Regions from separate parts of the Erythrobacter sp. Alg231-14 genome, predicted to be linked through region 1. Evidence: predicted binding sites of a transcription regulator. Region 1 holds the regulator's gene; the other holds the start of a gene.
The links. The regulator LexA, encoded in region 1, represses DNA repair genes until DNA is damaged. The targets are predictions, from matches to a motif close to GTTCCNCNCTTGTTCT.
Positions count from the first base shown of each region.

Region 1 (7,460 bases):
CGGCCAATTGCCCGATTGGATAACCGCGATGGAGCAGCACGCCTTCATTGCCATCAATATAGGTCAGCGCGCTTTCACAGCTCGCCGTCGATTTGTAGCCAGGGTCAAATGTGAATTTGCCTGTCGCGCCATAAAGCTTGCGAATATCGACCACATCGGGGCCGGTGCTGCCTTCGAGCACGGGAAACTCATGTGTTTGCCCGTCAATTTCGAGTTTGGCTTGCTTGTCTGCCAAGGTGTGTCTCCTGCCCAATTGTGTGCTTCTGGAATTCGGTTGTTACGCCGCTTGTGCGTTAAGCCGTGCCAGAGATTCTTCCCGTCCCAGAAGGACAAGAACATCGAAAATTCCCGGTGACGTTGTTGTCCCAGTGAGCGCAGCGCGCATTGGCTGTGCCAGCTTCCCAAAACCCAGTTCGAGTTCTTCGGCAAGCGATTTGGTAGTGGCTTCGAGAGCGTCGATTGTCCAGTTATTTTCGGCCTCAAGAGCCTTTGATATGGCGTTAAGCCGCGTTCTGGCATCGTCATCGAGGAATTTAGCCGCTTTTTCGGTCATCGACATGGGTTGCTGCGCGAACAAAAAGGTCGAACCATCAGCAAGTTCATCGAGATTCTTCGCCCGAGTTTTAAGAACCGGCATCGCTCGCGTTAGGAGGCCAATATCCGACGGCCCCTCTATACGTGGTAACACGAGGGCGGCGAGCGTCGCATCATCGGCTTCGCGGATGTAATGGCTGTTGAGATTCTCGAGCTTTTTGAGGTCAAATCGCGATGGGCTTTTGCCCACCCCGGATAGGTCAAACAGTTCGATCGCTTCGGAGCGGTTGATCTCTTCGCGGTCCCCGTGGCCCCATCCAAGTCGCAGCAGATAGTTGAACAATGCGTCGGCAAGGATACCCATGTCATCGCGATACGCTTCCACGCCAAGCGCGCCGTGCCGTTTAGACAGTTTTGCTCCGTCTGCTCCGTGGATCAAGGGGATGTGGGCGTATGTGGGTTCGGGCCAGTCGCCTTCGATATCGTTCATCGCATGATAGATCGGCAATTGGCGAAAGGCGTTGTTGAGATGATCATCGCCGCGCACGACATGCGTAACGCCCATATCGTGATCGTCGACCACAACCGCCAACATGTATGTCGGCGTCCCATCGGCGCGCAGAATGATGTAATCGTCCAGTTCGGCATTCTTCACCGAAACAGTGCCTTGCACTTCGTCGTGGATTGTTCCCTCACCCGACAACGGCGTTTTCAGCCTGACAGTAAAGGGTGCACCGTTCGCCGCTTCGGATGGGTCGCGATCGCGCCAGCGGCGATCATACAGCATGGGCTCCTTGTTGGCCTTTTGCTGCTCCCGCATCGCGCTTAATTCTTCGGGCGTGGCAAAACACTTATAGGCATGGCCCGCAGCCAGCAGTTTGTTGGCGACTTCGACATGACGGTCGGCCTGTTTCGATTGGAATGTCGGCGCGTCATCATAATCCAACCCAAGCCAATCCAGCCCATCCAGGATCGCGTCGATAGCGTCTTGTGTGGACCGTTTCTTATCGGTGTCTTCGACCCTCAGCAGCGCTCTGCCGCCGTGATGGCGTGCATACAGCCAGTTGAACAACGCGGTGCGCGCGCCTCCGATATGCAGAAATCCAGTGGGTGACGGCGCAAAGCGGGTGACGACGGTTCCGGCAGCGTTTCCGGTTGCAGTTTTGGCCTGTGGGCTTGCCATTAGCTGTTATTTCCTATTCACTTAGCAAACCGAACCCGGCCTAGCCCAATGGTGTTGGGTCCAAAGGGACATGGCCAATGGCTGATACGCCGATTATTCCTATTGCCGGCGATCCGAACAGCACCGATGCTGATCATGAGAACGATCCGGCCACACCCCAAAGGGCTACCCCGCGCCTGTGGCAAAGGGTCGACGGCTTGTCCAGCGCAGGGCGAGGAATAGCAGGGGCTGTCGAACGTTTTTTATCGCAGGCTGGCTTTGACCGAGCACCATGGCTCGCGGTGATTTTTGCGGCCGGCATCCTCGCATGGTTTGCGCTTAAGACACCTTGGCAATGGATGGGAGCAATCGGCCTCAGCTTGCTTGCTGCGCTGTTTGCTATCGCCATTTGGCGGGACAAAGCGGAGCGAGGGCAAGTCCGGCAGGCCTTGATTGCGTGCTCGTTGGTATTTGCCGCCGGAATTTGCGTCATTTGGATACGGTCCGAAATGGTCGGCGCGAAGGCATTGGATAGGCCCACCATAGAACGCGTTCAGGGTTACATTCTGGAGCGCGATGATCAACCCGCGCAAGAACGGATCCGACTGACGTTGGCCGTTCGCGATGCGGAAACGGGCCAAGGGCGCAAGATCCGTGTCAATGTGCCGCTGGACACATTGGAAAAGGCGGTGGCTGATGCCGGTGAGCGCGTTGGCAAGACTTTCGACGATGAAGCCCTAGCAGAAGGCGCCGTTGTGCGATTGCGAGCGCGATTGATGCCTCCCGCCAGCCCGATGTTGCCCGGCGCGTATGATTTTGCGCGTGCAGCATGGTTCAAAGGGTTAGCGGCCACCGGCAGCGTGATGGGGGCGGTTGAGATTGTTGAACCCGCGCCCAAAGCTAGCGGAATGGTCGCTGCGCAACGGGCGTTATCATCCCATGTTCGCAGCCGCGTGGATGGCGGGGCGGGGACTATCGCTGCCGCCTTTGCCAGCGGCGATCGCGGTGCCATTGGTGATGCCGACGAAGACGCCATGCGGGATGCCGGACTAACCCATTTGCTCGCGATTAGCGGGCTTCATGTTAGCGCGGTTATCGCGGCTGTGTATTTCGTGGCGATCAAATTGTTGGCTTTGTTTCCCAGCCTTGCTTTGCGGGTGCGATTGCCAGTCTTGGCCGCCGCTGCGGGTGCGTTGGCGGGAATTGGATACACTCTATTGACCGGGGCCCAAGTGCCGACCGTGCGCAGCTGTGTGGCCGCAATGCTTGTGCTTATCGCTCTGGCCATGGGGCGCGATGCTTTGTCTCTGCGCATGGTGGCAGTCGCGGCGATCTTCGTCCTGATGTTATGGCCCGAAAGCGTCGTTGGGCCCAGTTTCCAAATGAGTTTCTCTGCCGTTCTCGCGATTGTCGCTTTGCATACGAGCGGCCCAGTGAAAGCCTTCCTCGCCCCGCGCGAGGAGCCGTGGTTCCATCGCACCGGTCGCAATATCTTTATGTTGTTCGTGACTGGGTTGGTGATTGAAATTGCGTTGATGCCCGTTGTGCTGTTCCACTTTCACCGCGCGGGGCTTTACGGCGCTTTGGCCAATGTCATCGCGATCCCCTTGGTTACCTTCATATCGATGCCTCTTATCGCTGTTGCATTGGCGTTTGATTTGATTGGGTTGGGCAAACCGTTTTGGTGGGTGGTGGAAGCATCACTCAACATGTTGCTGGGCATTGCACATTTCACGTCGGCGCAACCCGGTGCGGTCAAATTGATGCCGCAAATGAGCACGGTAACAATCGGCCTATTCGTGTTGGGCGGATTGTGGCTCGCGCTTTGGAATGGAAGGGCAAGATTGCTTGGCTTTGTACCAGCGGTGATCGCGACCGGCATGTTGATGATGACGCCTATTCCAGATGTTTTGATCGGACGCGAAGGACGCCATGTCGGTATCACAATGACGGATGAAGATGGCAGCCGCCGATTGCTTTCCTTGCGGGACAGCAGATCATCCTATTCGCGCGACAATCTGCTCGAAATGTCGAGTGTTACCAGCGATCCTTTGCCGATGGCGGATTGGGAAGGAGCACAATGTTCAACCGAATTTTGCGTCATCACGCTGGATCGGGGAGGGCGACAATGGTCGCTCTTACTCGCGCGCAATCGCGAATTGGTGGAAGAACGCGCTTTAGCCGCTGCGTGTGAGCGGGCGGACATCGTTGTTGCTGATCGATATCTGCCCTATTCGTGTGCACCGCGTTGGTTGAAAGCGGACCGCAATATGCTGGAACAAAGCGGCGGATTGTCTATCGACCTCGCCAATCAAGAGATCACGTCGGTCGCCACGGGGCAGGGCGAGCATGGATGGTGGTTGGGCGGGGACGATTGACGTGCAGTGACGCCGATCGTCCCCGGCTCAACTCCAACCCTTAATGGTAGCGTCGCAACAGACCGGCAAGCTTACCTTGCACTTGGACTTCCTCTGCACCGTAGACCTGTGGGTCATAAGCCGCATTCGCAGGATCAAGGCGGACCATGCCGCTGTCTTTGTGCAGATATTTCAATGTGGCTTCCTCGCCGCGAACAAGCGCAACGACGATCTCTCCGTCGCGTGCATTGTCGGTGCGACGAACAAGCGCAAAGTCACCATCGAAAATACCGGCTTCGACCATGGAATCGCCCGACACCTCAAGCGCATAATGTTCGCCCGGTCCCAACAATGCCGCAGGCACAGGAAGAGAGCTTTGTCCCTCCAACGCCTCAATCGGAGCACCGGCCGCGATGCGACCATGAAGGGGAATTTCAATGACGTCGTTCGCCGGTTCGGGGGCTGCCACTTTCGGACGGACCGCCGCAGGCACCGCATCGTTTGCCGCCAACGTTACCGGTTGGCTTGCTCGTGGTGCAGGGGTCGCGTCTTCGGGTTGTTTGATCACTTCCAAAGCGCGGGCACGGTTTGGCAAACGTCGGATAAATCCACGCTCTTCCAAAGCCGAGATTAAGCGGTGAACGCCCGATTTGCTCTTTAGATCGAGCGCCTCTTTCATTTCTTCGAAACTTGGCGAGATGCCAGTGTCTTCCAACCGCTCTTGAATGAAGCGGATCAATTCGTGTTGCTTTGCCGTTAACATCAGCAAACTCCCTAAGGCGCACCGCACAGCCTGTTTTATTACACAGACCCGGTGCCAAACTCTGTCACCCCCAGAGGCATCGCCCGATCACAGACCAGAATAACGATGCGTTCGAAGCATTGATCGCGCACCGATATGGTGAACGAATACAGAACAATTAGGCAACTTACGGAGTTAAGTCAAGCGGGTGAAATGCGTAAAACCGCGCAATTCAGCCATTCTCAAGATGAAAGATGGGAACAAGCTGTCCGATCGCGACCGCATCTGACCCGGCGGGTCGATCTATTAGGCAATTGGATGATGCCAGGGCGAGCAGGGCGCTCGAATCCTGCGACGCCGCGCGTTTGACGGTTGCGCCATCGCACACGCCGCGCAGGAACTCTCTGCGGGTTCCCACCGCGGGCAGTGCCTCGGCAGATTTCACATAGGTCGGCTTTGGCAACGGCTCAGGGTCGCCAATGGCCGCTTTCACCAAAGGCAAAGCGAATAGGAATGCAGTGACAAAGCTGGAAACAGGATTGCCCGGTAAGCCCAGTATGACTTGCCTTTCATCCCCTTTCCCTCGCGTCGCGACCATCAACGGCTTGCCGGGTTTAATCCCGACTTTCCAAAAATCGATCTCAGCGCCCCACGCCTTCAATGCGGCCTGCATGAGATCGTGATCGCCGACGGATGCGCCCCCTGACGTGATCAGTATGTGTCCGTCAGCCTTGTCCAATGCGGCGGCAAGTGCATCCATATCGTCTGGAACGGGGCCTAGATTCTCGACGAGCCCTGTGAAGGGTTGCAACATGGCGGCGATCATCGCCCCATTGCTGGCCGGGATCTGATGCGGTTGGCAATCTGCCGCGAATTGCGTCAGCTCCGAACCGCTGTCTAAGACAGAGGTGTAGGGCTTCTCGCGATGCAGGATGGTGTCGTGGCCAGCAGACAGAGCGAGGGCAATTTGCGCCGGGCCCATTCGTGTCCCTTTGCCCAAGATCGTTTGACCCTTGGTGAAGTCGAACCCGGCTTTGCGGATGTGTCGACCGTCTTCGGGTGCTTGCTCATCGGGGGCGAGGGAGATTGTATCGCCATCAACGTGGGCGTTTTCTTGGATCAGAACGCTGATACCACTGGGTGGGACATGGGCGCCGGTTGATATCCGAACGCACTGACCATCCTTCAATGCGCCGTCGAATGGCAACCCAGCGCGGCTTTCGCCGACCAATGTCCATGTGCCTTTGGCGCCGGATGCACCATCACCGCAAATGGCGTAGCCATCCATCGCCGATAGGTCGGCGGCCGGTTGTGTGCGCATGGCCAAAAGGTCTTCGGCCAAAAAGGCGCCGTGTGCGATGGCAACGCCCGAACGCGTTAGCGCGGGTTGCGGGGCGAGGGCGAGCAATCGCGCCTGCGCCTCTTCCAAGGTCAGCAATGCGCTCATTGCGCGTCTGCTTTCCATGTACCGGATTTGCCCCCACGCTTTTCGATCAATCGCACCGCGTCGATCACCATCCCTTTGTCGATCGCTTTGGCCATATCATAGATGGTGAGCAAAGCAGTCGAGACGGCCACCATCGCCTCCATTTCCACCCCGGTCTTACCGGTCAAGGATGCGGTGGCAGTGGCGCGAATGGCGGTGTCTTCCAACTCGAATTCGACATTCACAGCTTCCAGTCCGAGCGGGTGACACAAGGGGATGAGGTCGCCTGTGCGTTTGGCGGCCATGATCCCGGCAAGGCGGGCGGTTCCCAAAACGTCGCCTTTTGGGGCGTCACCTTCGCGAATGGCGATGAGCGATTGGGCCGACATGGTGATCCGCCCCGAGGCGATTGCAACGCGATGCGTTTCGACCTTGGATCCTACGTCGACCATGCGCGCCGCACCGTCTTCGCCTAGATGGGTTAAACCGTTCATACTCAATTCCTTAGCGCCCATTTCCAAGACGAGTGCTGATCAACCTGACCAGAGACATGGACCGCATGTTACACGGTCCGGAGGGACAAAGCCGCCGGCCCTCTTCGGCGCAAAATCTGCCACTTATTCTGAGGTCCATTATGTCCATTGGGCCGTCATGCCATGACGCGTCGAAGTAGGACAGTGTGGCTTTTGATGAGACTTTTGACCAAGCGGCCTATTGACCAAGCAGCGCGCGTGTGGCGGCGGCAACATCGTCAGCGCGCATCAAGCTTTCTCCGACAAGGAAGGTGTTCACCCCACTTTGCGACAATCGGGTGCAATCAGCATGCGTTGCAATGCCGCTTTCCCCCACAATCAACGCGCTTTCGGGGACCATCGGTGCCAATCGTTCTGTCGTTTCGAGCGATGTCGTAAACGTTTTAAGGTTGCGGTTGTTCACCCCGATCAATTGCGACGACAAATGCGTCAAAGCACGCTCCATCTCTGCCTCATCATGCACTTCGATCAGAACATCCATAGAATGATCGCGCGCAGCACTTTCGATCTCTTTCATCGCGCTGTCTTCCAACGCGGCAACGATGATTAGGATCGCATCGGCCCCCATCGCTCTCGCTTCGAGGCATTGCCATGGGTCGACCATAAAATCTTTGCGCAAGACCGGCAGGTCGCAGGCCGCGCGCGCTGCGATCAGGAAATCTTCATGCCCTTGGAAATAGGGCGCATCGGTTAGGACGGAGAGACA
Region 1 covers NZ_LT702999.1:2,470,979-2,478,438, forward strand. Annotated here, with positions in the region: gene BQ8290_RS11800 (citrate synthase) at 1-235, opposite strand, end outside; gene gltX (glutamate--tRNA ligase) at 278-1,717, opposite strand; gene BQ8290_RS11810 (ComEC/Rec2 family competence protein) at 1,795-4,074, shown strand; gene lexA (transcriptional repressor LexA) at 4,115-4,816, opposite strand; gene BQ8290_RS11820 (molybdopterin-binding protein) at 5,028-6,242, opposite strand; gene moaC (cyclic pyranopterin monophosphate synthase MoaC) at 6,239-6,715, opposite strand; gene trpC (indole-3-glycerol phosphate synthase TrpC) at 6,933-7,460, opposite strand, start outside.

Region 2 (7,460 bases), 2.4 Mb from region 1:
AGTGAATGATCGCATCGTGCCCTTCCATTTTTGCCGTTTCGACAAAGCCCAATGCGGTCATCGGGTTCACAAAGCTGGACGCGCCCGCTTCGGAGGAATGATCGCCTAATGGCAAGCACATCATCGCATCGGCGATGGCGTATTGGCTGAATGCGTTGCCCGGAACACAGGCGACGCGTTGGCCCATCAACGCTTTGGCCATGTCGCTATCGCCGGTCGCGACGACTTCGCCGGCGCCTTCGTTGCCCGCAGGCAGGCGTTGGCCATGGCGGTTTTTCTGACCGGTCAAAAACGGCTCAGGCATATTGGCCACGACTTTGCCGTTGGAATATTCGGCGGTGTCGAAATCGGCCGCGCTGGTGAGGATCGCGAGATCCGATGGATTGATCGGAGCGCCTTCCATTTTGACCAACACTTGATTTCCGGTTGGTGCCGGGAATGTCTCTTCGCTCACTTCAAGCGTCAATTTCCCTTCCGCGCTGAGCGTGGTGAAAAGCTGTTTGCCGGTGGTGGTCATAGGGTTTCCTCTCTTATTCGGGATAGATTGCTTTTACGAAATACAGGCCTTGAGGTGGGGCATTAAGTCCCAATTTGCAACGGTCTTTTGCGGCCAGCGCCTCGGCCAGCTGATTCTCTGTCCATGTTCCCGCTCCCACCAATTTCAAACATCCGACCATCGAACGCACTTGATGATGCAGGAAACTGCGGGCGGCGGCGTGCACGTGGATCTCTTCGCCATATTCGGTTTGCGCCCGTTCTACGTCCAACCGGTCTAGGGTTTTGACGGGGTCGTGCGCCTGACAATGGGCGGAACGGAAGGTTGTAAAATCATGCCGCCCAGTCAAAGCCTGCGCCGCGCGGTGCATGGCATCGACGTCCAAATCGTGCCCAACCTGCCAAACCCGGTCTCGTGCCAAAGTCACAGGAGCCCGGCGGTTTACGATCCGATAGACATAGCTGCGCCCGATACAGGAAAAACGCGCGTGCCAATCGTCGGAGACGACTTCGCATGCCGTGATGGCAATCGGATCCGGGCGCAGATTGGCGTTGATCGCTTCCATCAACCGGAACGGAGCAATGTCTTTCTCGATATCGACATGGCTGCGCATGGCGAGGGCATGAACACCGCTATCGGTGCGGCCTGCGCTGTGTAGGATGGCTTCCTCTTGGCAGACACGGGCGATCGCCTCTTCGATGCTTTGCTGGACGCTGGGGCCGTGTTTCTGCCGCTGCAATCCCTGAAACGGGGAGCCGTCAAATTCGATGGTGAGCGCAAACCGGGTCATGCGAGAATTGTCGATGGTTCGACGGAATTGCCGCGCAGGAAATCGGCCCTGTCCATCGCAGGCTTACCAGCGCGTTGTAGGCGCAAGGGACGGATCGCCCCGGCGCCGCACGCAATGCCGAATTTATGGTCCAACACTTCCCCCGCTGCACCCGTCCCATCCATGACTTGTGCGAGGAGCAATTTCACCCGCTCCGGCCCATTTGCGGTCTCCAATTCGAACCATGCGCCGGGGAACGGGGCGAGCCCGCGTACTTTCGCCTCAATCGCTTCGGCGCTCTCGCTCCAATCGATCCGCGCTTCGGCTTTGTCGATTTTTGGGGCGTAGATTGCGGCGCTGTCGTCTTGAGTTTTGGGCGGAAAAGCGGGGAGGTCGGACAAGACCTTCACCATCGCCTCGGCGCCCAATTGGGCCAGTTCTTCAGTTAAATCGCCGGTTGTCTTGTGCCCAACCGGGGTGCGAACGACGTCCAACATTGGGCCGGTGTCCAATCCCGCCTCCATTTGCATGATCGTTACGCCCGTTTCGGTGTCGCCTGCCATCACCGCGCGGTGAATAGGGGCGGCACCGCGCCAACGCGGCAAAATCGACGCGTGGATGTTGAGACAGCCATTCACCGGGGCATCCAACACGGCCTGTGGCAGGATCAAACCATAGGCCGCCACTACGGCGATATCCGCGTTCAATGCTGAAAATTCCGCCTGCGCCTCTTCATTGCGGAGCGATTTGGGGGTGCGAACCGGGATGCCCAATTCATCCGCTTTGGCATGAACAGGGGACGGGCGGAGTTTCTTGCCGCGCCCCGATCGGCTGGGCGGTTGTGAATACACACAGGCGATTTCGTGGCCATCAGCGTGCAATGCTACCAAGGCGGGCACCGCAAAATCGGGTGTTCCCATAAATGTGATGCGCATAACTTCACCGCCTTGGCTTTGTGTTCGTCGCGCCAGCCCCTATCTCTCCCCCCATGGCATCGCAAGAGATCGAAGCACTTTCGGGTGCGTTGGCCCGACTGCCGGGCTTAGGACCGCGTTCTGCGCGGCGGGCGGTTTTGTGGCTGGTTAAGAACCGGGAACAGGCCTTGCCCGCTTTGTTGGAGGCGTTGGATGCGGTGTCGGAAACGCTGATCGAATGCACAACCTGCGGCAATGTCGACACCAGCGATCCTTGCGCGATCTGTGCCGATCCGCGCCGCGATCCACGGGCTTTGTGTGTTGTGGAGGATGTGGCCGATGTTTGGGCGCTTGATCGGGCGCGGCTTTTCCGCGGACGGTATCATGTGTTGGGCGGGAAATTGTCCGCGCTTGATGGGATTGGACCCGAAGACCTGAACATCGCATCGCTTTTGGACCGGGTGGCGACAAGAGACGGCGAAACGGCGGTGGACGAAGTTGTGCTCGCCATGAACGCCACGCTGGAGGGGCAAACCACCGCGCATTATCTGGCCGAGCGGCTGGAGGAGCATAAGGTTCGCATCACTCAGCTTGCCCATGGCCTGCCGGTTGGAGGGGAATTGGACTACCTCGACGAAGGCACGCTGGCACAAGCTCTGCGCGCCCGGCGGCCTGTTGAATAGAAATGTTTGAATAGCCGATTGCCGTAATCGGAAAGCTCGGCTTGCAGCGGGCGCCGACCCGCACTATTTGAACTCCATGGCTATCCTAGAAATCCTTGAAGTGCCGGATCCCCGGCTCAAAACCGTGTCTGTCCCGGTCGAAGCAGAAGAATTTGGCGACGATCTAAGGCAACTTGCCGATGATATGTTGGAGACGATGTATGACGCGCCGGGCATCGGCCTGGCCGCGATTCAAGTTGGCGTGCCCAAACGGATGTTGGTGATCGATCTTCAACCCGAAGATCCCGACGCAGAACCGATTGAATGCGGGCATGATCACGGCGAAGGCGCCCACACGCACCCCGCGACCAAGAAAGAGCCGCGTGTTTTCGTAAACCCGGTTATCGTCGATCCTGCGGAAGAGTTTTCGACCTTGAACGAAGGGTGCCTGTCCGTTCCTGAAATCTACGCCGATGTGGATCGCCCCGCGACCTGCACGGTCAAATATCAAGACTTGGACGGCAACCACCACGAAGAAGCGCTCGAAGGGATGATGGCGACCTGTCTCCAGCATGAGATGGATCACCTCGAAGGCATTCTCTTCATCGATCACCTGTCGAATTTGAAACGCAAAATGGCGTTAAAAAAGCTGAAGAAGATGCGTCAGGCGGCGTAAACGTCCGACTTCATATTCGAGGCCGTTTTTACATCCAATCGACCCAAAGATCGTGCCGATTTGTTCGCACGGTCTGCCGTGGGGTTTGCGGCAAAAACCGATCATTCGGGGATATTTCAGCCAAAGCTGGAGTTCCTGATTTGTTCCGTGTTATAAGAACGCATGGATAATCCGATTCTTTTGATCATCGCTTTGGTTCTCGGTCTCGCATTGGGCGGGGGTGCGGCGTGGTTCTTTGCCTCGCGCCCCGTCTCGGAATTGCGGGAGCAGTTTGCAGAGCGTGACGCGGAGGCGAAAGAACTGGATGGCAAATTTCGCAGCGCCATCACGGAGCTTGCGACGATGTCGGAACGCGCGGCACGGGCCGATGGGCTGGCGGGGGAGCTTGACAAAGCGCGCGCCCAAAATGCTCAATTTCAGGCGGAACGCGCTGGTTTTGCTGAACAAAAAAGATTGCTCGAAGAATCCCGCAACAAGCTCCTGACTGAATTTGAAAACACCGGGGCCAAAGTGCTTCAACGCAATCAGGAAGAGTTTCTGAAACGCGCGGAGGCTCGGTTTAAGCAATCGGAAGAAACCGGCGAGGCCAAGATTAAGACCTTGCTGGCTCCGGTTGGCGAACGTCTGGAAAAATACGAAAAGCAGGTCGAAACGCTGGAGAAACAGCGGGTCGATGCATTCGGGCAATTGAACGGCCTGATCCAATCCATGCGCGAGGGGCAAGAAGAGGTCCGGCGCGAGGCGCAGCGGCTCGGCAATTCGCTCACCAACGCGCCCAAAGCGCGCGGCCGTTGGGGTGAGCGGGCGTTGCAAAACCTGCTCGAACAATGCGGATTGGCGCAGCACACCGATTTTATGATGGAGCATTCGGTGGACACCGAAGAGGGGCGTTTGCGCCCTGATGCGATCATCAACGTGCCGGGGCAAAAGAAGCTGGTGATCGACTCGAAAGTATCGCTCAACGCGTATCAGGCTGCGTTTGAGGCTGATGATGACGACACGCGCAAACTGCATTTGGACGCGCACGCCAAATCGATGCGCGGCCATGTCCAAACCCTTGGTGCGAAATCGTATCAAAGCCAATTTGAAGAAGCGCCCGATTACGTCATCATGTTCATCCCAGGCGAACATTTTGTGACCGCAGCATTGGACGCCGATCCAGAGCTTTGGGATTTTGCCTTTGAGCGCCGCGTTCTGCTGGCAACCCCCACCAACCTGGTCGCCATCGCGCGCACCGTCGCGCAGGTGTGGCGTCAGGATGGATTGGCGAAAGAGGCGCAGGAAATTGGCCGGATGGGTGCGGAATTGTACGATCGGTTGCGGGTCGCTGGTGAACACTTAAAACGCGTCGGCGGCGGGCTCGACAGCGCGGTTAAAAACTACAACAAATTCGTCGGCAGCTTTGAACGCAATGTTCTTTCATCGGGCAAACGCTTGGCCGAAAAAGGGATCGAGATCGGCAAAAGCGAAATCGAAGACGTGCCGCTGGTCGAAAGCACTCCGAATTACAACGCAGCCGATGCTGAGGACGTCGAAGTCGACATTCCGGCCATTGAGAACAGGAAAGACGCAGCAGAGTAAGTTAGCCGTCCAAACCGGCCAATACCTCATACGCCAACACCGCGCCCGCCACCGCAGCATTCAATGAATCGGCCCGCCCGCGCATGGGCATGGTGACGCGCAGATCGCATTCGGCCTCATAGGCCTCTGGCAATCCTTGGGACTCGTTTCCGACCAGAATGAAGCATGGTGATGTATAGGCGGCGTTGCGATACGGCACGGCGTCGCGCAGGGATGCCGCCACCAATTGGCCGGGTCCGCCGCGGAGCCATGGTAGAAATTCATCCCACCGCGCCTGGGCGATTTTTTGCGTGAACACCGCGCCCATGCTGGCGCGAACGGCCTCTGCGCTAAACGGGTCGACGCAATCGTCGATCAGGATCAATCCACCGGCACCCACTGCATCGCATGTGCGCAGCATGGTGCCTAAATTGCCCGGATCGCGCAGGTCTTGCGCCACCATCCAAATCGGCGCGGTTTCTCGTTCGATTTGCGACAGGCCTGTGTCGAATTCATCAAACAGGCCGACCACGCTTTGCGCGTTGGATTTGCCGGTGATTTTGGAGAGAATGTCCGGGGTGGTTGTTACGATTTCTCCACCGGCTGCCTCGACTGCGGCTTCCAACCGATCGATCAATTCATGGGGATCGCGGTTTTCGGCCAGCACCAATTCGCGCGGCACGCGCCCGCTAACCCGCGCATCTTCGAGCAAACGGAGCCCTTCAACCAAAAACTGCCCTGTGCGTCGACGATGTTTCTTATCCCGCAAAGACCGCAGATATTTCACGGTTGGGTTGGAAAAGCCGCTGATATGTTTGCGTGTCATTTTGTGGCCCTATCGCCCAACAAAGCCCGAATAAACGCCAAATAGCGCGGCCTATTCTTCGCCAAATCCGTCTTCGACCAACGCGACGAGCTCTGCCAGAACGTTCTCTGCATTCTCGCCGTCGACGATCAATTCGACCGTGTCGCCTTTGGCCGCGCCCAACATCATCAGGCCAAGGATCGAAGCGCCGCCTGCTTCATTGTCGCCTTTGCCGACGCGAACCTGCGCCCCATCAGGCAATTCCGCGACGGCGCCGACAAACTTCGCGCTGGCCCTTGCGTGCAGGCCGCGTTGATTGACGATGGTCACCGATTGACGAAATTCGCTCATTCAACCGACCTATTTGGCCGCACTGGCAGCGCGGGGCGCGGCGTCAGCACCCAGAAATTCGCTCGCCACTGTGATGTAATTGCGCCCGGCGGTTTGCGCGGCTTCGACCGCTTCGACCACATCCATGCATTTGCGCGCGCCGGCTAGCCGGATGAGCATCGGTAGATTGATTCCGGCAATCACTTCGACCCGTCCCGTTTCCAACAAGGATATCGCGAGATTGGAGGGTGTGCCGCCGAACAAATCGGTGAGGATAATGACGCCTTTGCCGGTATCGACCGATTGGATCGCTTCGGCGATTTCGGCCCGGCGTTGTTCCATATCGTCATTGGGGCCGATGCATACGGTCACGATCGCGGTCTGCTCTCCGACGACGTGTTCCATCGCTTCGAGGAATTGGTCCGCCAAGCGGCCATGGGTTACAAGGATCAAGCCGATCATCTGCGCATTCAATCCGTTAGAGCCGTGCGGCAGGGGGCGGTGCGACGGTGTGGTCTCTTCGAAATTCGGTGTGCGGGAATCGTCATTGTGTTCTTCCAAAGTCACCCGGTTCAAAAATCGCCCCGATCACCGGCGCTGCCCTTCGATTTCATCAGCAGCGCGCGAGGCCAAATTGCGGTGGCGGACAGTGGGCGAAAATCCCGCCTCGCGCAAGCCTTGCGCCATGCGTTCCGCGCTGAAGACGGAACGGTGTCTCCCCCCGGTACAACCAAACGCGATGTGGACATAGGATTTGCCCTGCGCATCGTAGCGGGGGAGCAGAGTGAGCAGCAGTTGTTTGATCTGATCAAAGGAGGTGTGAAAGGCGGGGTCGCGTTCAATGTGTTCGCCGACCGGCGCGTCTTTGCCCGTCAATTCGCGTAACTCTTCGACCCAATGCGGATTGTCCAAAAACCGCATATCGAACACCAGATCGGCTAAGGGGGGCATGCCCCGCGCAAAGCCAAAGCTTGAAACGGTCAGCGTCATCTCTGCGGCTTTATCATCGCCGAACAGGTTGCGGACTTGTGCCTGCAAATCGTTGGTCGCCATCGCCGATGTGTCGATCACGATTTCGGCCCATCGCCGCAGTGGCTCCAGCAATTCGCGCTCCGCCGCGATACCGTCTTGCACGGTACGCCCTTGTGCCATGGGGTGGCGCCGGCGCGTTTCGTTGTACCGCCGCTCCAACTCTCCGCCCGCACAATCGATGAACATGAAGGTGAGGGCGATATCGTCGCGTTGAGC
Region 2 covers NZ_LT702999.1:115,529-122,988, reverse strand. Annotated here, with positions in the region: gene BQ8290_RS00610 (alcohol dehydrogenase catalytic domain-containing protein) at 1-517, opposite strand, end outside; gene truA (tRNA pseudouridine(38-40) synthase TruA) at 531-1,286, opposite strand; gene fmt (methionyl-tRNA formyltransferase) at 1,283-2,200, opposite strand; gene recR (recombination mediator RecR) at 2,254-2,862, shown strand; gene BQ8290_RS00590 (peptide deformylase) at 2,939-3,517, shown strand; gene BQ8290_RS00585 (DNA recombination protein RmuC) at 3,680-5,098, shown strand; gene BQ8290_RS00580 (TrmH family RNA methyltransferase) at 5,100-5,903, opposite strand; gene BQ8290_RS00575 (HPr family phosphocarrier protein) at 5,955-6,233, opposite strand; gene BQ8290_RS00570 (PTS sugar transporter subunit IIA) at 6,243-6,674, opposite strand; gene rapZ (RNase adapter RapZ) at 6,801-7,460, opposite strand, start outside.
Region 2: the regulator LexA is predicted to act here: its motif matches at 3,649-3,664, upstream of BQ8290_RS00585 (DNA recombination protein RmuC).